Regions from separate parts of the Ureibacillus chungkukjangi genome, predicted to be linked through region 3. Evidence: predicted binding sites of a transcription regulator. Region 3 holds the regulator's gene; each other region holds the start of a gene.
The links. Region 3 encodes LexA, which represses DNA repair genes until DNA is damaged. Its sites were predicted from a motif close to CGAACATATGTTCG; they were not measured.
Positions count from the first base shown of each region.

Region 1: LG296_RS16905 (malate synthase) is a predicted target of LexA. The motif match lies at 3,839-3,852, and genes of this name have one in related genera.
Region 2: LG296_RS01810 (YolD-like family protein) is a predicted target of LexA. The motif match lies at 1,833-1,846, and genes of this name have one in related genera.
Region 4: parE (DNA topoisomerase IV subunit B) is a predicted target of LexA. The motif match lies at 3,158-3,171, and genes of this name have one in related genera.

Region 1 covers NZ_CP085009.1:3,405,698-3,411,383, reverse strand. The annotation lists gene rlmD (23S rRNA (uracil(1939)-C(5))-methyltransferase RlmD) at 1,442-2,809, shown strand; gene LG296_RS16905 (malate synthase) at 3,871-4,725, shown strand; gene LG296_RS16900 (tRNA-dihydrouridine synthase) at 5,096-5,686, shown strand, end outside.
Region 2 covers NZ_CP085009.1:345,627-351,312, forward strand. The annotation lists gene LG296_RS01790 (FtsK/SpoIIIE domain-containing protein) at 1-148, shown strand, start outside; gene LG296_RS01795 (replication-relaxation family protein) at 93-680, shown strand; gene LG296_RS01800 (hypothetical protein) at 693-1,175, shown strand; gene LG296_RS01805 (hypothetical protein) at 1,198-1,485, opposite strand; gene LG296_RS01810 (YolD-like family protein) at 1,496-1,780, opposite strand; gene LG296_RS01815 (DUF4352 domain-containing protein) at 1,900-2,526, opposite strand; gene LG296_RS01820 (response regulator transcription factor) at 2,874-3,581, shown strand; gene LG296_RS01825 (hypothetical protein) at 3,565-3,708, shown strand; gene LG296_RS01830 (HAMP domain-containing sensor histidine kinase) at 3,726-5,686, shown strand, end outside.
Region 3 covers NZ_CP085009.1:1,498,223-1,503,908, forward strand. The annotation lists gene LG296_RS07330 (polysaccharide deacetylase family protein) at 2-1,363, opposite strand; gene LG296_RS07335 (hypothetical protein) at 1,425-2,168, opposite strand; gene LG296_RS07340 (hypothetical protein) at 2,474-2,917, shown strand; gene LG296_RS07345 (gamma-glutamyl-gamma-aminobutyrate hydrolase family protein) at 3,006-3,740, shown strand; gene lexA (transcriptional repressor LexA) at 3,974-4,594, opposite strand; gene LG296_RS07355 (LysM peptidoglycan-binding domain-containing protein) at 4,766-5,104, shown strand; gene LG296_RS07360 (recombinase family protein) at 5,101-5,686, shown strand, end outside.
Region 4 covers NZ_CP085009.1:1,925,048-1,930,733, reverse strand. The annotation lists gene LG296_RS09555 (3-hydroxyacyl-CoA dehydrogenase) at 1-320, opposite strand, end outside; gene LG296_RS09550 (flavodoxin family protein) at 490-1,047, shown strand; gene LG296_RS09545 (NUDIX hydrolase) at 1,100-1,549, opposite strand; gene LG296_RS09540 (HesB/YadR/YfhF family protein) at 1,671-1,961, opposite strand; gene plsY (glycerol-3-phosphate 1-O-acyltransferase PlsY) at 1,988-2,593, opposite strand; gene parE (DNA topoisomerase IV subunit B) at 3,194-5,170, shown strand; gene parC (DNA topoisomerase IV subunit A) at 5,167-5,686, shown strand, end outside.

The DNA.
Region 1 (5,686 bases), 1.9 Mb from region 3:
CATTTCATAAGGTGGATGAACTGCGTTAGGGTAGTGAATTTTTGATTGAGATGCGTTTCATAGAGTGGTTGAAACGTGTTGGGAAGTGAATTTTTGGTTGAGGTGCGTTTCATAGAGCGATGAAACGTGTTGGGAAGTGAATTTTTGATTGAGATCCGTTTCATGAGGTGGATGAACTGCATTAGGGTAGTGAATTTTGATTGAGATGCGTTTCATAGATCAGGTGAAACGTGTTGGGAAGTGAATTTTTGAATGTAATGCGTTTCATAGGGTAGATGAAACGCTGTAAGAGAGAGTTTTTTCTACCATGTGGAGCGACTTACGTTCTGAATCGTAGTAAAGAGACTGGCTTTGCTACAATGTAAAGTGGTTTGCGTTCTGAATCGTAATAAAGTGACTGTTTTTGCTACCGTGTGGAGCGGTTTACCGCTTGAATCGGAGTAAAGAGGCTGGCTTTGCTACCATGTGGAGCGGCTTACGTTCTGAATCGTAGTAAAGAGAATGTTTTTGCTACCATGTGGAGCGACTTACGTTCTGAATCGTAGTAAAGAGACTGGCTTTGCTACCACGTAGAGTGGTTTGCATTCTGAATCGTAGTAAAGAGACTGGTTTTGCTCACAGTTGTATGTTTTTTCTTCAAACTAAAGTTATTTTGCGCCTGCCGTAAGCTTTCGGCGCAGAAAAAAATTCAACTCAATTACTGTTGAGTGTTATTAAGTTAATAAATTTTTTATAATAGAATTCAACTTTTCATTAAAAGTTATTTTGCGCCTGCCGCAAGCTTTCGGCGCAGAAAAAGAACTCAACTCAATTACTGTTGAGTGTTATTAAGTTAATGAATTTTTTATAATAGAATTCAACTTTTCATTAAAAGTTATTTTGCGCCTGCCGCAAGCTTTCGGCGCAGAAAAAGAATTCAACTGAATTTACTTTTGAGTGTTATTGAATCAATGAATTCTTTAGGAAAGAGTTCACTTTTCATTTGTTGATTTTTTGCGCCTGCCGCAAGCTTTCGGCGCAGAAAGAGAATTCAACTCAATTACTGTTGAGTGTTATTAAGTTAATAAATTTTTTATAATAGAATTCAACTTTTCATTAAAAGTTATTTTGCGCCTGCCGCAAGCTTTCGCCGCAGAAAAAGAATTCAACTGAATTTACTTTTAAGTGTTATTAAATCAATGAATTTTTTAGGAAAGAGTTCACTTTTCATTTGTTGATTTTTTGCGCCTGCCGCAAGCTTTCAGCGCAGAAAAAGAATTCAACTCAATTACTGCTGAGTGTTATTAAGTTAATAAATTTTTTATAATAGAATTCAACTTTTCATTAAAAGTTATTTTGCGCCTGCCGCAAGCTTTCGGCGCAGAAAATAAATCCAACTCAACTTACTGTTGAGTTGGATTTATTTTTGCTACAATAGAGTAACTGAAATGGAGGACGGAAGATGGTAGCACCAGTTAAGAAGAATGATCGTATGACGGTATATATAGAAGATTTGACGCATGATGGGAATGGCGTGGCGAAGGTTGATGGGTATCCTTTGTTTATTCAAGGGGCATTACCTGAGGAAACGGTTGAAGTTCATGTGCTAAAAACGTTAAAGAACTACGGTTTTGCGAAAATCGTAGATATTATAAAAGAATCACCTGACAGAGTGAAGGCGCCTTGTATTTATTTTGGTCAATGTGGAGGTTGCCAGGTTCAGCATTTGTCGTATGAAGGGCAATTGAAGTGGAAGGAAAGTATGGTTCGCAATGTGATGCAACGAATTGGCAAGATAGATGCGCCTGTACTGCCTGTAAAAGGGATGCAGGATCCTTGGAATTACCGAAACAAGTCTCAAATTCCATTTTCAATGACCGAAACCGGTCCTATTGCAGGCTTTTACAAATCTAAGTCACATGAAATTGTGGATATGGAACGTTGTTTAATTCAGGTGAGTGAAGCAGATACCATGATGGCTACCTTGAAAAAAGAGCTTATGGAAATCGGATTGCAGCCTTATAACGAAGCTTCTCATCAGGGAATGCTGCGCCATGTGGTTGTTCGTAAAGGTCGTGCAACTGAGGAAGTAATGGTAGTTCTCGTTACAAATAAACATAAATTCTCTCAAAAAGATGAGGCAATTGCATTAATTCAAAAGCTTATTCCGAATGTAACTTCGATTGTTCAAAACATTAACATCGAAAAAACAAATGTCATTCTTGGAAATGAAACAGTGACACTTTGGGGGAAAGATTTCATCGAGGATACGATTGGCGACGTTCGCTTTGAAATTTCAGCTCGATCGTTCTATCAAGTGAACCCAGTTCAAACAGAAGTTCTATACAAGCAGGCATTAGATTATGCGCAGTTGACGGGAAATGAAAGAGTAATTGATGCTTACTGTGGCATCGGAACAATTTCTTTATTCCTAGCACAAAAAGCAAAATCTGTTATGGGTGTTGAAATCGTTGAGCAAGCTATTGAAGATGCAAAACGCAATGCGGAAATCAACGGATTCACTAACACTTACTTTGAAGCTGGACCAGCAGAAGAAGTAATCCCACGCTGGTACGCAGATGGGAAAGAAGCAGACGTTCTAGTAGTCGATCCACCTCGCAAAGGATGCGACGAAGCATTGTTATCAACAATCATCGAGCAAAAGCCAAAACGTGTAGTGTATGTATCGTGTAACCCAGGAACATTAGCCCGTGATCTTCGCTTCCTAGAAGACGGCGGCTATAAAACAATGGAAATCCAACCGGTGGACATGTTCCCTCAAACAACGCATGTCGAGTGTGTTGCGAAGTTGATTTTAGAAGAAAACTGAAGCTTAATAAAATATATTGAAATTTGAGACTCGAATACGATTATTGTATTCGAGTTTTTTTAGTGGTAAAAATGCTTTTGTACGTTGAATTGTGAGTTTAATGGGATTAAAAGGTTTCGCTCTCATAGATTGGGAGGGAAGATTGAGAGCCAGGTTTGTAAAATAGAAGGGAAAATTTCGCTTATTTAAAAAATATAGTGAAAAATAGTCTAAATAGCCGAAGAAAATTCCCTTAACGTCTTGAAAAATGAGGAAATGAGTGATTTTTCTTATGATAAGCGGAAAATATTCCCTTATTTACCTTCAAAACGAGTTTTATTCTGCAAATAACCGGAAAAATTACGCTTATTTACTTTCGCTAGTTACATTGTTACATATTTAAAATTCATTAAGCTTATTGAAAAAGAAATGAGATGGAAGGGTATCATTCAATCTGTTTGTTATCTTCATAGAAAACCTTATTAAATGCTCGCATCCAACTTTGCTGCTGAAATTTTAGGAACGATAGAAGATAAACTCTGTCATTGTATCAGATTGGAACGGTTTGTTTGAGTTTTTCAAGATGAATGTTCGGTCTGAAATTCTTGTTATTCACTCTCAAGATCTTTCTGAATATTGTTTCGGTAGTTTATCTACCGTCAGGAAGTAAACTTACTCAGTAGTGAGTATGTTCATCTCTTATTAGCTTGGTTTCTTAAATATCGTTGGGATAGATTTTTAAAGAGCATTCCAGAAATTTTGAGGCTTTTAGGAGGCATTTATTTCGTAGCTATTTTAATGATTAAAGAGAATAAATTTCCATTTTACCTCACAATGAATTTTGCTGTCAACAAGAAATTTGTAAAATCTTCAGAAAAATGTTATAATAGTCTTACAATTGTTTTATTCAATCGTATTCGTAATTCCGGTGTATTGAATTATGGATACGTTTTTTTATATCCATTTTAATATCAAAGAATAATTTAAACAGTTGTGTGCACTTGAAACGAAGTTAGTGGAATGAAATTATCAATTTACTATCAAAGTAACCGAATTTCTATTCTACAAGGAGGATTTTAATAATGAATCTAATTAATAAGAAAGTAACACACAAGCGTTTTGGCATGGGGAGTATAGTTAAACAAAATGAGTCTAGTATTGAAATAAATTTCGCAACGGAAAATAAAAAGTTTATTTTTCCAGATGTATTTGGAAAGCACCTACAATTACATGACAAAAATGTTGCGGACTCACTTGAAAAAATTATACAAAAAAAGGAAGTTGAACTAAGGGAGGAAGAATGGAGGAAGAGAGAGGAAAAAAAGCTATATCAAAAAAATAGGGAACTTCGCTTGGAGCATGAAAAACTTATGAAAAATCATAAACTCCATCCAGAATCACAAATGGTTTTTTGGTGTGACACAGAAGAACAGATTAGTTCTTTTTCTGAGTGGAAAGTTTTTTCAGGTGTAATAAAGAGCGGTAATAATAAGGGGAATACAGTCAAACCCATCCGCTTGTACCAAAATAGCGCCGTCCTGTTAACCGAAATTGATTCAAGCGGGACTGAAAAAAACAGACGTATTTTAGGTGTCTATATGGTAAAAGAAGATTTTATTGGTAAGCTTTGTAAAGATGGAAATATTCCTGCCCATTCAAAATACAGACTCAAGCTTTCAGAACAGGAATCGGATCAGATGCTTTTTTGGAATTATTACGTAAATGAAAAATCCCCCCACAAAATGACATGGAATACAGGTAAACACCGTTATTTTGATAATTTAAGGATGGCTCAAATTTTAATCGATATAGTTGAGTTGAAAAGTGACCCAAAGGAACGAGAACTTGCACAACAATTTTTAAAACATTTTTGTAAAATGAATCAGATATCAGTCCAAGACATACCGAAGCCGGATGGAGCATTGATGCATATTTAGCTATTAACATAAAAATTAATATGAAACATTCGAATCCAACCTATTGCATATTTTGCTATTTAAAAATAAAGACCATAAAATTTAGAACTTAACTCCGCCCCATATTGTTCTACCAAATGCAGGCTAGATACTGTGGAAGAGTTATAATTTGAATAGAAAAGCAGTTGTTATAGGCAAAAATCTATATCATCTGCTTTTTTGTTTAAAAAAATACCATTCAGAGCAGATTTTCGTTAAAATAAAGATTGCCGAATTTCGCAGCTTAGTTTTTTCGTAAATGATTTAAGTTTAAATAGAGTAAAACAATTGGTTTGGTATTTTTGGCAGATGGTTTAAAGTTTTCACCATAGTGAGAGGATTTGAGTTAGAAATGATAGATAATTTTTGGCGTGACTTGCCACGACCGTTTTTTGTACTTGCACCAATGGAGGATGTGACGGATGTTGTTTTTCGTCATGTAGTTAGTGCGGCCGGTCGACCAGATGTATTTTTTACAGAGTTTACAAACTCGGATAGTTATTGTCATCCAGAAGGCATGAAAAGTGTTCGTGGCCGGTTGACTTTTACAGAAGATGAGCAGCCAATGGTGGCGCATATTTGGGGAGATAATCCTGAATATTTTCGTCAAATGAGTATTGGTATGGCAGAGCTTGGCTTTAAGGGTGTTGATATCAATATGGGATGTCCTGTGCCGAATGTTGCCTCTAGAGGGAAGGGCAGTGGTCTTATTCTACATCCAGAGACTGCAGCAGAACTTATTCAAGCGGCAAAAGCGGGTGGACTTCCTGTCAGCGTGAAAACAAGACTGGGCTTTTATGAAGTTAGTGAGTGGGAAGAGTGGCTAACACATATCTTAAAGCAGGATATTGCAAACCTTTCTATTCATTTACGTACAAGAAAAGAAATGAGCCAAGTCGATGCCCATTGGGAGCTGATTCCTGAGATTAAAAAGCTTCGTGAT
Region 2 (5,686 bases), 1.2 Mb from region 3:
CGAAATCCTTCAAACACCACTAATCACTTCTAATATAATTAGCGAAACAATCCTTCCACACATCTCCGAGAAGGAGGTAAATAATGGCCACAATGAAAAAACTAACATCGAGGGACGAACAGCTGCTGTTACTTTTGAAGAAATTTGACTTCCTTACGCGTGATCAATTAAGAACTTATTTTAAGTTAGGAAAAGTAGGTAACGCTAACAGAATTTTTAGGCGGTTGTCTGATTATCTTATGACTATCCGTGAAGGATACCAGACAATTTATTATCTCTCAAAAGAGGGACGTGAATACGTGGATTGTGAAAAAGTTAGAAAAAAAGGTGGGCATGTGCAGCACGTAATTATGCGCAATCAATTTTGGTTATTTTATGTATGCCCGAGAGACTGGAAAAATGAAGTTAAAATATCGAATGGCAAAATATTTATTGTTGCGGATGCAATGTTTTCAAGAAATGGATTCCAATGTTTTTTAGAGGTGGATAATCTACAAAGCATGAAAGAAAATCGTGAAAAGATTAAAAGATACAAAGAATTAATGCAAAGCATTGTCATGAAATTGGGCTATTACCCAACCCTTATTTGGGTAACAACTACAGAACACCGTAGAAAGCAATTAGAGAAGGCTTGTGAGGGTTTGAAGGTAAAGGTTTACACGATTAACGACATCAATTAGGAGGGAACTTAAATGTTTAAAAGAAACAAAATTGAGGTTGTTGCTGCAAGGGATTATTCAAATGCAGAGGTAATGGAATATTACGGCAGTAGGTCTGTGAAAGAACTAAAATCACCTAGTAACATTGCTCCATTGATGATAGGTACGAGTGTAATTACGTTAAATACCCTATTTAACAGCTTGAAGAGTGCGAGTGCTACTACTGGGGAATGGGCAATTCAAGCTCAACCTCCACAACTAGTGCCTACGGGTTACATTGCTGATAAAACTTTAGAAACCTTAGCTACAATATTTGACCCGTTTATTCAAATAATCGTAGGTATAAGCTTTCCAGTAGCTTCATTAGTAATGGCAATCGGATTTTTCATTATGATGTTCGGAATGAAAGAAAAAGCGTTAACCATGATAATGAATGCAGGCATTGGATATGTACTGGTGCAGATGTTACCTCTATTCAATGATATTTTAAGAACGATTGGTACAGCAGTACAATAAAACGAAAGTAACCGGGTAGCAATTAAGCTCCCGGTTTTAAAATATCTGCAATCGCTATAAAATTTTCTTTAAATCCATTTAATAAAGGGATAATTGTTTTCCAACGAATAACAGAATCTTTAACTAGTAACTGCAAATCCTCATCCGTGATGGTGGATAATAATTTTATATTATCCATACCTGGTTCAATTCTTTCTTTTAATAGCAATGTTCTTTGGGGATGAGTAATGAAATAGGGTTTAGCTGCCATAGTAAAGTCTTCATTAATTAAATAGATACCATCTTTATGCCCCCATAGATAGACTTTCATAATCATCTACCTATTCAACTTCTGAAATTGATAGTATATCTAAAATGTGTATTTTATGAATATCATGCTTTTGATCCTTAATATGAATCAATTTTGTATTACCATCCATTTTAGTAATAGTACCTTTTAAAGGGGTCTCTTGTTTATAAATAGTGAACAATTTCATTTGATTGTATTCTTGAGCCTCTTTTAATGCATATGCAAGTTCTTCTATTTCAAATTCATCACGTGGAAGATGTTTTGGTTCTTTAGTTTTTTTAAATGCTTTTGGTTTAGGAACGGCATTAATAGTCATTATAGGATCTCCTTTCAATTTATAAATACGAATATACGTTCTTATTAAATATAGAATATATGTTCGCTTTTGTAAAGGGAGTAAATAAAAAGCCACTCTAATGAGTGACTTTTTTAAAATTATTTTAAATTAATCGTTCCAGTTTCAGTTCCCCAGAAACCTGTTTGTACTTGTAATTGTAAGTCTGTAGCTTCAGCTACATCTGGTGCAACATCAAATACAACTTTACCTGTTATTTCCATATCAGGATTTACTTCTTGTAGGAAGAAACTATTTTGAATTGTTCCATCTTCACCTTGGTTAGCAGACATACTTGCGGCAGAATCCGATTCATAAGTCTTCTCACCTCTTGTTAATTTAAAGAAACTTGAATCAACAGTAATTGCTTCATTTCCGTTATTTTTAAGAGTTACGTCTAACACTAAGTATTTTCCGCTTGCAGTTGTTGGTAAAACAGACGGGCCTACTTGATCTGCTAATTGTGCGTCATTTAAAGTAAATGTAACATCTCCAACCTCTAAAGGTGTACCTTTTCCAACTGTTTCTTCATTAACTTCTTCTTTAGCTTCTTGAGCAGTCTCTTCTTTCGGCTTTTCAGTCTCTTTTTCTGTAGCTTGTTCGTTAGTAGGTGTCGTAGTATCGGTATCTACTTGTTCTGTATCATCACTCATTGAGCCGATAGCTCCTAAAATTACGATGATAGCAAGTACAATGAACCACCAACGTTTATAAAATGGTTTTTTCATAAGTAAATCGTCTCCCTTCAATCTTACTATAATGGAAATCGATTGGAAATGCATTATATTTTATTAAAATAGTTAGTGATGAAGGGACCAAATAACCGTACCCCACAGAACCCCAACTAAAAAATTCACGAACCCCAGCTCACCCACCTTGAATAAATACTAGTATCGTATTGAAAATAATGTAAAATTAAATGTATAGTTAAAAAACCTAATGTTTATAAGGGTTTGTTAATTAGAAATACACATAAATATAACATAATCTTAAGAATTTCTTCAGAATTATAGCGACTATAAATTAAGATTCAAACTTTATGATAGAAACATAAGAAAAAGATGAGGTGAGGGCAGTGGAGAAGTTAACAGTGCTCGTCACAGATGATGACAAAGACATTCGTGATGGGATCGAAATTTATTTAAAAAATGAAGGCTATAACGTATTAAAAGCTGCAGATGGAGCTGAAGCCTTAAAGCTACTAGAAGATAATGAAGTCCATTTAATCATCCTGGATATTATGATGCCAAATATGGATGGAATTACAGCTACATTTAAAATTCGCACAGATCGCAATATTCCCATCATCATGTTAAGTGCGAAGGCCGAAGAGACAGACAAAATCCATGGGCTTTCTGTAGGAGCAGACGATTACATTACGAAGCCATTTCACCCTTTAGAGTTACTTGCTCGTGTTAAGTCGCAACTTAGACGTTACGTTCAATTGGGAACGTTTAACGGTAACACAAAGCAAAGCTCTAAAATTGAGGTAAATGGATTAGCAATTGATATGGATGCGAAAGAGGTACGCTTAGATGGTGAATTGGTGAAGCTAACACCGATTGAGTACAAGATTACCGAGCTGTTATTAAGAAATGCAGGGCGTGTTTTTTCGATTAACGAAATTTATGAGCTTGTGTGGAAGGAAGAGGCTTATAATGCGGAAAACGTCGTGGCCGTACACATCAGGAAAATCCGTGAAAAAATCGAGACAGACCCAAAAAATCCAAGATACTTAAAGGTTGTGTGGGGCATTGGATACAAAATTGAAAAGCAAAATTGAGACAAGCCTAACGGTGCTAAGTCTTATCGCAAGTGTCGTCGGTATGTTCTTTATCATCACAAAGACGTGGCAGTTTATAGATGAACATATCGATGAAACGGTAAAAATGCTTGTGAAATTATTTTAGAGGAGGAACAAAAGGTTATGAAAGCAAAAAGCAAATTACTCCTCATACTTTTTCTTATAACGTGGTCAGCGTTAGCAGTCGTAACATTTATCAATCATTCGCATAATTATCTATTTAAATCGTATTTTGAAGCGGGTGAATTTCAGAGTACTAAAGATGCCTTTATCGAGAAATTAGAGGATTACGTGTTAGTTCCATTTGATGCCGACAAAGCTAAAGGGCAGCTAAATGTATCGGTAGAAGAAATTGAAAATTATCGTAATTATTACGGTTCATTAACGGAACAAATCGAGAATATTCGTTATCAATATATTGATCAAATAACTCAGGCAGAAGAGGCAAAGGACACTGAACTTAAAGAGGTACTTGTTGCTGAGCGGGATACTAAAATTGCAGATATAAAAAAGAATTTTGAAAGTAATGAATATGTTGAAGAAAAAATTAGAAAATTAAAAGAAGAAGCTGTGAATAAATATGCAGCTGAACAAAAAAGAGAGCGTCAAGATTTTATAAATGAATATAGTTATTTTGGTTATCGATTTGAAAATATAGACACAGGTGAAATTTTTGAATCTGGCTCACAACAAAGTTCAAATTTGTACCAAGAAGAATTTAATTCAATTTCAGCATTAAGCGTAAATAATACGTTCCATATTAATAATTTCGGTAATAACTATATGAATGATGAAATTCAAATAGATGTAGGAACTGGGAAGTTTATAGGAACAATCTATATTACAAAATCGATGTTGAAAAATACAAACTTTGCGAATGAATATGAGTCCTATAAAGTTGCACAAATTATTTTCTATATAGTGTGGATTACAGGGGTGTTAGCAATTGTTGGGTTGTTTACATTTGCGAGACCTTCAAGAGACATATTTAAAGGGGAATATGACAATCTACAAAATATTTACTTAAGAGCTCCTATAGATGTTCAAGTAGTATTAATGATTGTAGCGATTACTGTTTTATTTGCTGCACTAGATAGTCTTGGATATACAATTAGAAATTTATTTTATTACTCAGCTGATACACTATCGATTTCATTTGATTTTCTAGTATTTTTATTAGTTTCCTTCTTATCACTATTCGTAGTAATTATGGGATCAATTTGGACTTGGAATTCTGCTAATACAGAAGAAAAAATGAAAAAACAGGTTAAACAAGCGATGCTGTATCGTTTAGCTGATGGGATGAGGGATTTATTTTTAAATCGTTCTATAGGGATGCAGGCAGTCGGAATTATGATTGTTGCGTTCCTAAGTGGTGTAGGATTTGTTGGAGCAGGCGTAGGTGGAGGAGAATTAGTAGTAATTTATATCCTATTATTATTCTTTATTGCATTACCTGCCACTTTAGTATTCCTTCGTCGAATGGGCTACCTTAACCGTATTATGAAACAGACGGAGGAAATGGCAGCAGGGCGTTTAACTACTGAAATTAAAGTTAAGGGAAAATCAGTTTTTGCCAAGCATGCAGCCAATTTAAATGATTTACGTGAAGGTGTTAGAAACTCGATGACTGAGCAGGCGAAAAGTGAGCGTATGAAAACAGAGCTCATTACCAATGTTAGTCATGATTTAAGAACGCCATTAACATCAATTATTACGTATACCGACCTGTTGAAAAATCCTAATTTGACAGAAGAAGAACGTAAACAATACATCGACGTGTTAGATAAAAAATCAGCGCGCTTGAAAACGTTAATAGAGGATTTATTCGAAGTTTCCAAAATGGCGAGCGGCAATATTGAGATAACGAAGCAACGATTGGATTTAACTCAGCTTTTAAAGCAATCAATTGGTGAACATGAGGAAGAGTTCGCAAAGTCTAATTTTGATTTGCGCGTTTTGATGCCAGAACAACCTCTATTTGCCTATGTTGATGGGCAAAAAATGTGGCGTGTAATCGATAACCTGATTGTAAATGCATTAAAGTACTCATTAGAGGGGACAAGAATTTACATTACATTGAA
Region 3 (5,686 bases):
TTTAGTTGATACTGACAATTTTAAGGTTTTGCTTTTGTGCCATCTCAATCATAGCTGCTAATGAATCGACAACCTCCTGAGATTCTTGTAAATAAACAATAGAGCCTGATAATTCGCTCTCCTTAATTGTTTCGAGAAGCTGAGCAGAATCTCCAGTTTGCTTTTCCTGAGGATTATTATTCCAAAGAGTTAATTTTACAGCAGTATTTGCCAAGATATCTTGAGTGTCTTGGTTAAAAAGGGCGGCAGGTGGCCTGAATAAATGGACTTTTTCTTTTGTTACTCTTTGAAGTGACTCCATGGATGCCAGTAGTTCCTTTTCTTGTTCTTCGTAGGGAAGAGTGGCGATTGGCGCGTTGTTCATCGTCATACTGCCAATTGTATATCCATTAGAATAGACGGACTGAACAGAATTAGGATATTTTTCAACTTCTTTGCCAATAAAGAAGAAGGTAGCTCCAATATCAAATTGATTTAAAACGTCGACAATTTGTTCTGTATATGCAGAAGGTCCTTCATTGAATGTAAATGCAATATAGCCTTCTGGTAAGTTAAAGGTAATTGGTTCATCGATAGTTAGTGAATTTGGCTTGTCAGAACTTGGTGCGTCAAGCTTTGTATCTTGTAAAACGGGTTTTACTTCCTCATTCTCTTGGTGTTGAGTAACTTTTTGGTCTGGTTTGAAAATAACTAAGCTAACGAGAATAACTATAGCTAATAAGCTAAGAGAGGCAATGTATACCCATTTGTTTGATTTTAACTTCACCTTATGAGGAGCCGTTTTAAGCAGTGACTCAATGGCTTTAACGTCTTGAACTACTTCTTTTTCAATAATAGCTTCTTGGGATTTTAAAGGTACAATCTCACTGCTAAACTCGTTGATATTCGCCATTTGTTTATTATTTATAGTAACAACTGAATTTGCTTCAACTTGTTCCTCAATAGGTGATTGAATAGTATCTTCAATTTCCTTATCTTCTATATCATCTTCAGGCAAACTCTTATCGAAAAATGGTAATTCAAGTAAGTCTTTATTACTAGTACACTGTTTAAGGAGCTCGACTTGATGTACAAATTCTTCTGAACAAGAAAAAGTAAGTCGATTGCTATTACTTAAGTATGTCTTCGTTACATAGCTAATATAGTTACCTGGATCTGAGTATGTTTTTGTCCTCAAAGATAAACGGTATTTATGGGTTTCATCAAATTCACAAATACTTCTTAAGCTATTTGCGGTTGAAGCATCAATCTCCCAAAATAACTCCAGCTCCTGATCCAAATAAATCTTGATATGTAAATAACTCGCATCATTTTTAGATTCTATCGATAGTACTTCAACGATTTTTACAAAATTAACAGACATAGTTACCTCCCTTCTCAAAAAAGGCATCACTTGTGATTTATACTAATAATAACTATGATTTTTAATCGTTATTTTTCGGTGTAAAAGAGAAAGACATTCTTTCTGTAAAGTCATTAATGCTCTTCATTAAATCAGCTTTTTCATTAGAAATTTTGTGATATTGCTCTTCAAATTTCTGATTTTCGATTTCGAGATTTCTAATTTTCTCTTCAAGCTCGTTAATCTTCGTTACTTGAACTGAGTGAGTTTTAGTCGACTCTTCATATAGCTTGTTATATTTTGCTTTTTCAGTATCAAGTTGATTTGAAATCTTATCAAATTCCAAATTGGATGAAAGCTGATACTCTTTGTAATCCTCAAGAAGCTGGTCGTAGCTCATTTGCTTGTTCGTTAGCGTATTTTCTAACTCGCGAATTTCTTTATTTTTATCTTGTAGAAGCTGATCCTTTTTTAACATTTCACGCTTAAATCGATAGATTGTTTCGTTTGCAGCATTAATTTGGTCCATCATAGCATCGTTTTTGTAGGCAAGTAGCTGACGTTCCTTTAATATATTTTCAATAGAAACAATTACATCTAATGCAATTTTGTCTTGATTTTCTTTTGAGAATAATGATGGTGTATTATCCGTCACCAATGGAGCAGATTCTTCTACCGTATTTGTGATAGTATCCACTTGTTCTTGTGGCTCTTGTTCCAATTCTATTTCAGTCTCGATTGATTCTTTTACTGTATCTTCTAATTGGTTTTGATTACTTAGTGCATTTTTAAACCAATTGCCTTTCTTTTTCTCAGTTATTTCCATCCTCTATGTCCACTCCTATGTAAATCCTATTTTATGGTCTTATTATATATCGAATTAACTAATTTAATTTTAAATGTATATGGTAGAAAGTCAACTACTGGTTAGATTGTTTTATTTGATAGATTAAGAATATATAAGGATTTTCGTAAATATTAAGCTGATAAAATAGGAGATTAGTTTCGGGATAAATTTTCAGCTAAATTTTTAAGTAGTTTTACAATATTTTGTAATTCCGATATTTTAAATAGTAGGAATTATTTAATGTTAATAGATTAGATGCTTCGTTATAGAAAGGGGATGACAATTTGCTTAGAATAATTTTAGTTAATTATCTGATTGACGATAAGTTGTCAACGCTTCCTACAAAAGCATTGACTGAGCGAACAATAGACGGCGAATTGGAAATTATTCAATATGAAGTCTTTTTAGAAAATCAACATGTCATTTCTAAAATATCGAATGTTACGGAGCTTGGCGTAAAAAATTTTCAAAAAGCACTACCAAAGAATATAAGAATCGCAGCCTGTCAAACTTGTCGATACGGAAATTTTTCCCCCTATGGTGATAATGATAATGAAATATTCTGTTTGATAGATTTTGATTTTAAAAATAAAAGTGAAGTATGTGAAATTTTTTCTGACGCAAGTAATCTGGAGAAAAGAAGGCAACATCTCCTGGATTTTTGCTCAAATTACAAGCCTATCTCTTTAGCGGATTACTACACATATAATGATTGGCACTGGGATTGAAACTTCATGCAAGTTATAAGAGGAAATACCATTTTAATCTAGAATATTCTAAAGCAAGTAACTATTTAAAGATTTTGGAGGTGTTTGGATGAAACCGATTATTGGTGTAACAATGACAACGAACAATGGGCAATACTGTATTAATGAAGCATATGTAAAATCTATTATTCAAGCAGGTGGGATTCCGGTTAATATTCCTTTTGGCGTTGAAAGTGATGTAGATCAGCTGCTTGATGGAATTGATGGCTTACTGTTAACGGGTGGGGTAGACGTGCACCCTCACTTTTTCGATGAAGAGCCCCATATTAAAATCGGCCATATTATGCTAGAGCGTGATGAAGTTGAGCTAATGCTAACAGAAGCTGCTCTAAAGAAAACGTTACCGATTTTCGGGATTTGCCGTGGAATTCAGCTTTTGAATGTCGCTTTAGGTGGGACACTCTATCAAGATATCAATTCTCAATATGAGCAAACGCCAATTCTCCATCAACAAAATGCGCGCAGGAGAGAGGCATCGCATTTTATCGAGATTACAAAGGGCAGTCAGTTGCATGAAATAGTAGGCAAAGAAAAGATTGCAGTCAACTCATTCCATCACCAAGCCCTTAAAAAGGTGCCCGAAATATTCGAAATCACAGCCAAATCAAGTGACGGCATCATTGAAGCTATCGAAATGAAGGATTATCCATATTGCGTAGCCGTCCAATGGCATCCAGAGGAAATGGCAATAGCAGAGGATGAGCATGCGAAAAATCTGTTCAAGTCATTCATCGATGCTTGTAAGAGTAAGGTTGAAAATGGGGTTGGAGTTATTCAGTCATAGGGTAGGGTATACGCGATGACATAGCCAGCGTTGGTGTATGTATGACCCATGCAGTTAACCGCGAGAAAGCTAGGTTATTCATACTAGAAAATTTGCCAAGTGATCATAAATCAAATTATATGAACACAACGCACCCTTAAACGCTCACAAGCAACTTTATGTGATCAATCACTAACTCAAAACCACATTAAAAAGGTTGTCTCACAGTCTAATGACCAACGAGACAACCTTTTTTAATGAATATTACGATATAATCCTACAACTTTACCTAAAATCGATACTTGATTTACTAGGATTGGGTCCATACTTGAGTTTTCAGGTTGAAGACGGAAATGAGTTTTCTCTTTAAAAAAGCGTTTTACCGTTGCTTCATCGTCCTCAGTCATAGCTACAACAATTTCTCCGTTGTTCGCTGTGTTTGTTTGCTTAACTACTACATAATCTCCATCTAAAATACCAGCTTCAATCATTGATTCTCCCATTACTTCTAGCATGAAAAGATTCTCTTCGCTAGTGCCATAAGCATCTGGTAGAGGGAAGTATTCTTCAATATTTTCTATCGCTGTAATTGGTAGACCAGCTGTAACTTTACCTACAAGAGGAACATGGACTACAGATTGCTTTTGAACTGCCGCTTCTTCTTGATCTAAAATCTCGATTGCGCGCGGTTTTGTTGGGTCACGTCGGATTAAGCCTTTGCTTTCTAAGCGAGCTAAATGTCCATGTACTGTTGAGCTTGAGGCAAGTCCTACTGCTTCTCCAATTTCACGAACAGAAGGTGGATAACCTTTAGTGCGAACCTCTTCTTTTATGAATGTTAAAATATCTTCCTGCCTTTTTGATATTTTTTTCAACTCTATCACCTCTTTTTGTGAATATGTATCTCTATTAGTTACATATAGTATATCAGTGGAAGAACAGAAATGCAAACATAGGTTCGAAAATGCTGTTGACAAAAACAAGTGTTCGTATTAAAGTAAGAACATACATTCGTGAGAACAAATATTCGAAAAGAGGTTTTAATTATGAAATATTTACAAAAAAATTCTTATATCGTTGTGTTATTCGTTGCTTTCTTTGTGATGGGTGCATTTCTATTAATAACTGATAATGGCAGTACAACATACGAACAAGTCGAAGTTCAACATGGTGATACATTATGGACTTTAGCAGAACAATACCGTGGTAAAATGACAAAGCAAGAGTGGATTAAACAAGTGAAAGCTGAAAATGCACTTAATGGAGAGCATATTGTTGCAGGACATCCTTTAACTATTCCTGTAAATGAAAAAAGTATCTATATTGCAAATTTAAAGAGTGAAGAAGAGCTTCATTCAGTAGAGGTAGCGATTAAAAACCCATGAGTAAACAAAACAAAGCCGTCATTTATACACGGGTAAGTACAGAGAAAAATACGCAAGAGACGTCACTTGTTCGACAAGAAGAGGAGCTGCGATCGTTTGCAAAGGACATGGACTTTCAAGTTCTAGAGGTATTTCAAGATCAGCATAGCGGTTACGAGGTTGAAAGAGAAGGCCTTTTAGAAATGCTAGATTATATAAAAGAAAAGAATGTCCAAGTATTATTTGTGCAAGACGAAACACGTTTAGGACGTGGTAATGCACGAATGGCGGTACTGCATTTACTACACAAGAATGAGACAACAGTTTATTCGTTAAATAACGCCGGTCCAATGAGCTTAAATGAGATGGATACGATGCTACTTGAAATTTTAGCAATTGTGGAAGAATATCAACGCAAAATTCACAATGCAAAAATTAAAAGAGGAATGAGACGTGCCGTTGATAATGGCTATCGTCCTGAGTTGAATATTAAAAATCGACATAATCATGAAGGTCGCGAGCGGATAGAGGTCCCAATCGAAGAGATTGTTAATCTTAGAGAAAAAGGACTAACATTCCTAGAAATTGCGTCCACTTTAAAAG
Region 4 (5,686 bases), 430 kb from region 3:
TGACGTAGCTGTTGATAGAAAGTCTTCTTAATCTCAACTACTTCTGGGACAGCTTCAATAACTAAATCTGCGTCTAGAACTGCTTCTCCTAAATCTGTATAGAAGGAAATACGATTATAAGCTAAATTTACAGCTTCTTCTGTCGCTTCAAGGTCTTGAGTATAGCGTACCTTTAGATTCATCATTCGATTTTTCCCACGATCTATTGCTTCATCATTAATATCATATACTGCAACATCATATCCTTTAAATGCAGTTTGAAACGCAATCTGACTTCCTAAAACACCACTACCAGCTACTACAATCTTTTTATAGTCCATATGAAAACCCCTTACTTAGTTTTAAACAAGCTATATTGTTCACTTTTCATGATAGACATGCTACTGTTTTTTATACTGATTTTAAATGTTCTAATGGGCTGTTGTGAGAAATACAGTTCTTTCATTCGTTTTAAATGAATATAATGGTAGGAAAGGAGCGAATCATTGCATGTCTATTGCTGTTATTTACGGAAGTACTCGCGAAAATGGGAATACGGAATGGCTAACTGAGCTAGCGATAAATGATTTGCCTGTCGAAAAAATATATCTAAGAGAATATAACATACTGCCCATTAAGGATGAGCGGCACACAAAGGCAGGGTTTCAGGAGGTGACAGATCAATATAACATTATTATTGATAAAGTTTTGAAGCATGACATACTTATTTTTGCTACTCCTATCTATTGGTATAGCATGAGCGGAACAATGAAGCTGTTTATTGATCGGTGGTCTCAAACTTTACGTGATAAAGATCGACCTGCCTTTAGAGAAGAATTAGCGAAGAAAAGTGCCTATGTGATTGCGGTAGGAGGAGATAAGCCGACGATTAAAGCACTTCCGATGATACAACAGTTTCAATACATTTGCGATTTCTTTAATATGGCTTTTGAAAGCTATATTATTGGCAAAGCGAGTAAGCCAGGGGAGATACCCAATGATTCAAAGGCTATTGCAGCAGCTAGGGAAATGAATGCGTCCTTAAAGAATAAGTTGAAATTGAATTAGATGGCTAAAAACGAGTTGAAGACATTGAATCTCAACTCGTTTTTAGTTTAATTTAAGCGAGGATTTCATCTATATAGGGTGTTATAAACCCAATGTATTCTGACTTCATATTATCTGGTAGTTGAAGTGGGGAATAGTACGTCAGCGCTTGTGACTCATGATTTATCCTTAGCTTGCCACTAACGTTTTTTGATAGAAAAACAGCTGTAACAGAATAAAATTCATCACCATTTTCAATTTTACTGAAGTAATCTTTGCCAGAAAATACGCCTAATAATTTTAAATCACGTACAGTTAAGCCAGTTTCCTCAAAAACCTCTCGGTATGCGACTTCCTCATAGCTTTCTCCTAGATCCATCAAGCCACCTGGCAAGCCCCAGCTCCCATTAGGTCGCTGTTGCAGGAGAATATCCTTTTTGTCATTTACAATAATTACTACTGAACCAGGTAATAGTAATGGTTTATTACCTACATATTTACGAATTGCTTTATAATATTCCACTTATTTTACCTCTCTTAATGCGTATTCTTTCCTTACTAGTTCAATGCCTATATTTAAAAACCTCTATTTAAATACAAAAAAGCGAGAAGTCATCTTCTAGAATCACTTCTCGCTCTAATTATTACGCTAAATATTCATATTTAAGTTCGTCTGCTTCTATATTTACATCAATTAGTAGATCATGCTCATTAAAAAACCAAAGGTCGTCTTTTTCAATGTAGAAATGAACTCCATCAATCGTTTGCTTTATGCCAACATCATGCCACTCCTCACGATTCATGCCAAGGGAAAACCCTTCATGAAACGGGGAAGAACCACCATAACGTGCGTAAAAACGAATCATATCGCCAGGAGATACTTCCATCTCTTCTTTAAACCACTGTAATGCTTCTTTGGTAACTTTTATGTTCATACATAAACATCCCTTCAGACCGATCTTTAAATCCATTTTACTTTTGGTTCTGTTCCTTCTTTTATACGCTTAAGATTTGCACGGTGACGATAGAATATAAAGACAGTTAATATTAAGATTAAAATCAATAAAGCGATATCTCCAGTCACAATCATATAAATAATGCTATAAATAACTGCTATAACTGAAATAATCATCGAAGATAAGCTTACAATTTTGGTAACCTTTAATGCTAAAAAGAATGCTACAATTAATAAGAGGAATAATGGCCATGCATAGCCTAACAGTACTCCGCCAGAGGTTGCGACAGCCTTTCCACCACGGAATCCAGCAAAGATAGGAAACATATGTCCAACAACTGCTATTGCTCCTAATAATAGCGGATGTATTGTTGTATCTGCAAAAAACGGAACAAGTGGCAGTAATGTAGCAGCTGTCCCTTTTAAAATGTCCAGGATCGTTACGACAAGTCCCGCTTTTTTACCTAAAACACGAAATGAATTTGTCCCACCTAAATTTCCACTACCATGCTCTCTAATATCTTTTTTGTAAAAGATTTTACCAACCCAAAGGCCAGAAGGAATGGAGCCAATTAAATAGGCAGCCAATATAAGTATAATTACATTAACCATAGAATGTTCCTTTCAAAAAATTAATAGTTGGTACTAATACTTGTAATAACAATATACCACCTTTTTAACCATTTGAGGAAGATGTATTTGTATTTAGTTCTTTTATCGATCAAACTAAATAGACCCCCAACAAGTGTGACGGGACGAGTAGTTTTTTATACTATTGCGAGTCTGTAGCTCAATCATAACAAAGTTTTTTTAAAGAAAATGAATGAACTTGAAGGAAAAAGTAAAAATTATCGTGAATAAATGTACAATATGTTTTTAGATTTACAGTTATAATAAAAATATGTAAACACTTTTACCTTTTTAAGTAGGTTATCCATTACTAGAAGAGATACGAGTAGTTTGATAAATATTTCAAAGAGCACGGGTATATATACAAGCCGAAATTGATTTGCCTATAATATAGTTCAATAAAGTTTCAAATACGCCAAGCCACACTTGATTTTATAAAGTTCTATTTGTGCAGAGTGACTTGAGTTTGATACAATAAAAAAGCTTATTTCTGGTAAAAGGAATATTGACAGAAATTACTATACTCATTACGATGGATATAGAAACAGAACGGATGTTTGTATTTTTGGAGGGGGATTTGATTTGGCAATAAATCAGCCAGGGATCGCATATGATGACGATGCCATTCAAGTATTAGAAGGATTAGAAGCGGTTCGAAAACGACCAGGAATGTATATTGGCTCCACAGACAGTCGAGGTCTTCATCACTTAGTTTATGAAATAGTTGATAATGCAGTGGATGAAGCTCTTGGTGGATTTGGATCACATATCATTGTAAGGATTCATGAGGATGGATCTGTGAGTGTTCGTGACTATGGTCGAGGCATGCCAACCGGAATGCATAAAATGGGGAAGCCGACACCTGAAGTTATTTTTACAATCCTTCATGCTGGAGGTAAATTTGGTCAGGGTGGCTATAAAACAAGTGGTGGTCTACACGGAGTAGGTTCGTCTGTAGTTAATGCACTTTCTAAATTTTTAGAAGTAACTATTTATCGTGATGGTCAAATTTTCCGTCAGCGATTTGAGCAAGGCGGAAAGCCGGTTACAACACTTGAAGTAATTGGAACAACAAAAGAAACGGGAACGAATGTCAGCTTCTTGCCGGACAAAGAAATATTCTCTGTGACAAAATTCAATTACGATATATTAGCTGAACGACTACGTGAATCAGCCTTTTTACTTAAAGGGTTAAAAATCGAGCTTATTGATGAGCGCGGCGAGGGACAAGCTGATGTTTTCCATTATGAAAACGGAATTGAAGCGTTTGTTACATACTTGAATGAGGAAAAAGATGTTCTTCATCCTGTTAAATATGTCGAAGGCTCTCAAGAAGGTATTGAGGTAGAATTCGCATTTCAATTTAACGATGGTTATTCAGAAACAATCCTTTCATTTGTTAATAACGTTCGTACACGAGATGGCGGAACACATGAAACTGGTGCAAAATCAGCCATGACAAAGGTATTTAATGAGTACGCACGAAAAGTTGGGCTTTTAAAGGAAAAGGATAAAAACCTAGAAGGTACTGATATTCGAGAAGGACTTTCGGCTATTGTATCTGTTCGTATTCCAGAGCATCTTTTACAATTTGAAGGGCAAACGAAAAGTAAGCTTGGTACAACTGAAGCTCGTTCTGCAGTAGAGAGTGTTGTACTTGAGCAAATGCTTTATGTACTAGAAGAGAACGCTGAATTGTCTGCTTCGCTTGTTCGTAAGGCTATACGTGCACAGCAAGCTCGAGAAGCAGCCCGTAAAGCTCGAGAGGATGCACGTAGTGGCAAAAAGAAAAAGTCCAGTACACTTCTTTCTGGTAAGCTGACACCTGCACAATCGAAAAACGCTGCTCGTAATGAGTTATATCTAGTAGAGGGTGATTCTGCCGGTGGTTCGGCTAAGCAAGGCCGTGACCGTACATTCCAGGCAATCTTGCCTTTGCGCGGAAAAGTAATTAATACGGAAAAAGCAAAGCTATCAGACATCATGAAAAATGAAGAAATTTCTACAATCATTCATACAATTGGTGCTGGAGTAGGAGCAGATTTTAATATTGATGATTCCGCTTACAATAAAGTCATCATTATGACCGATGCCGATACTGATGGCGCTCATATCCAGGTATTACTTTTAACTTTCTTCTATAAATATATGAGACCATTAATTGATGCTGGTAAGGTATACATTGCACTACCACCTCTTTACAAAGTTTCTCGTGGTACCGGCAAAAAAGAAGTAATCGAGTACGCTTGGACAGAAAAAGAATTGCAAGCTTCTATCCAAAAGGTTGGTAAAGGCTATATGCTCCAACGTTATAAAGGACTTGGTGAAATGAATGCCGATCAGTTATGGGATACAACAATGAACCCTGAAACACGAACTTTAATTCGTGTAACAATAGAAGATGGCGCACGTGCTGAACGTCGCGTTACAACATTAATGGGCGATAAGGTTGAACCTAGACGTAAATGGATTGAATCCAATGTAGATTTTGGTATGGAGGATGACTTAAATATTTTAGATAGCGATTTCATCCAACATGAGGAGGATTTAGAAGTATGACGACACCCGAACGATTTCAAGAATTACCGTTAGAAGAAGTGATGGGCGATCGGTTCGGTCGTTATAGTAAATACATCATTCAGGATCGCGCTTTACCTGATGCACGTGACGGTTTAAAGCCTGTACAACGACGAATTCTATATGCCATGTTCAATGAGGGGAATACGAACGAAAAACCTTTCCGTAAATCTGCAAAAACAGTCGGAAATGTAATCGGTAATTTCCATCCACATGGAGATACATCCGTGTATGATGCAATGGTTCGTTTAAGTCAGGATTGGAAAATGCGCCATATGCTTATAGAGATGCATGGGAACAACGGTTCGGTAGATGGTGATCCACCAGCAGCGATGCGTTATACAGAAGCAAGGCTTTCTTCAATTGCTGCTGAAATGCTTCGCGATATTAATAAGGGAACTGTAGATTTTGTTCCAAACTTTGATGACCAAGATTTAGAGCCAACCGTTTTACCTTCAAGATTTCCAAACTTGCTTGTAAACGGTTCTACAGGGATTT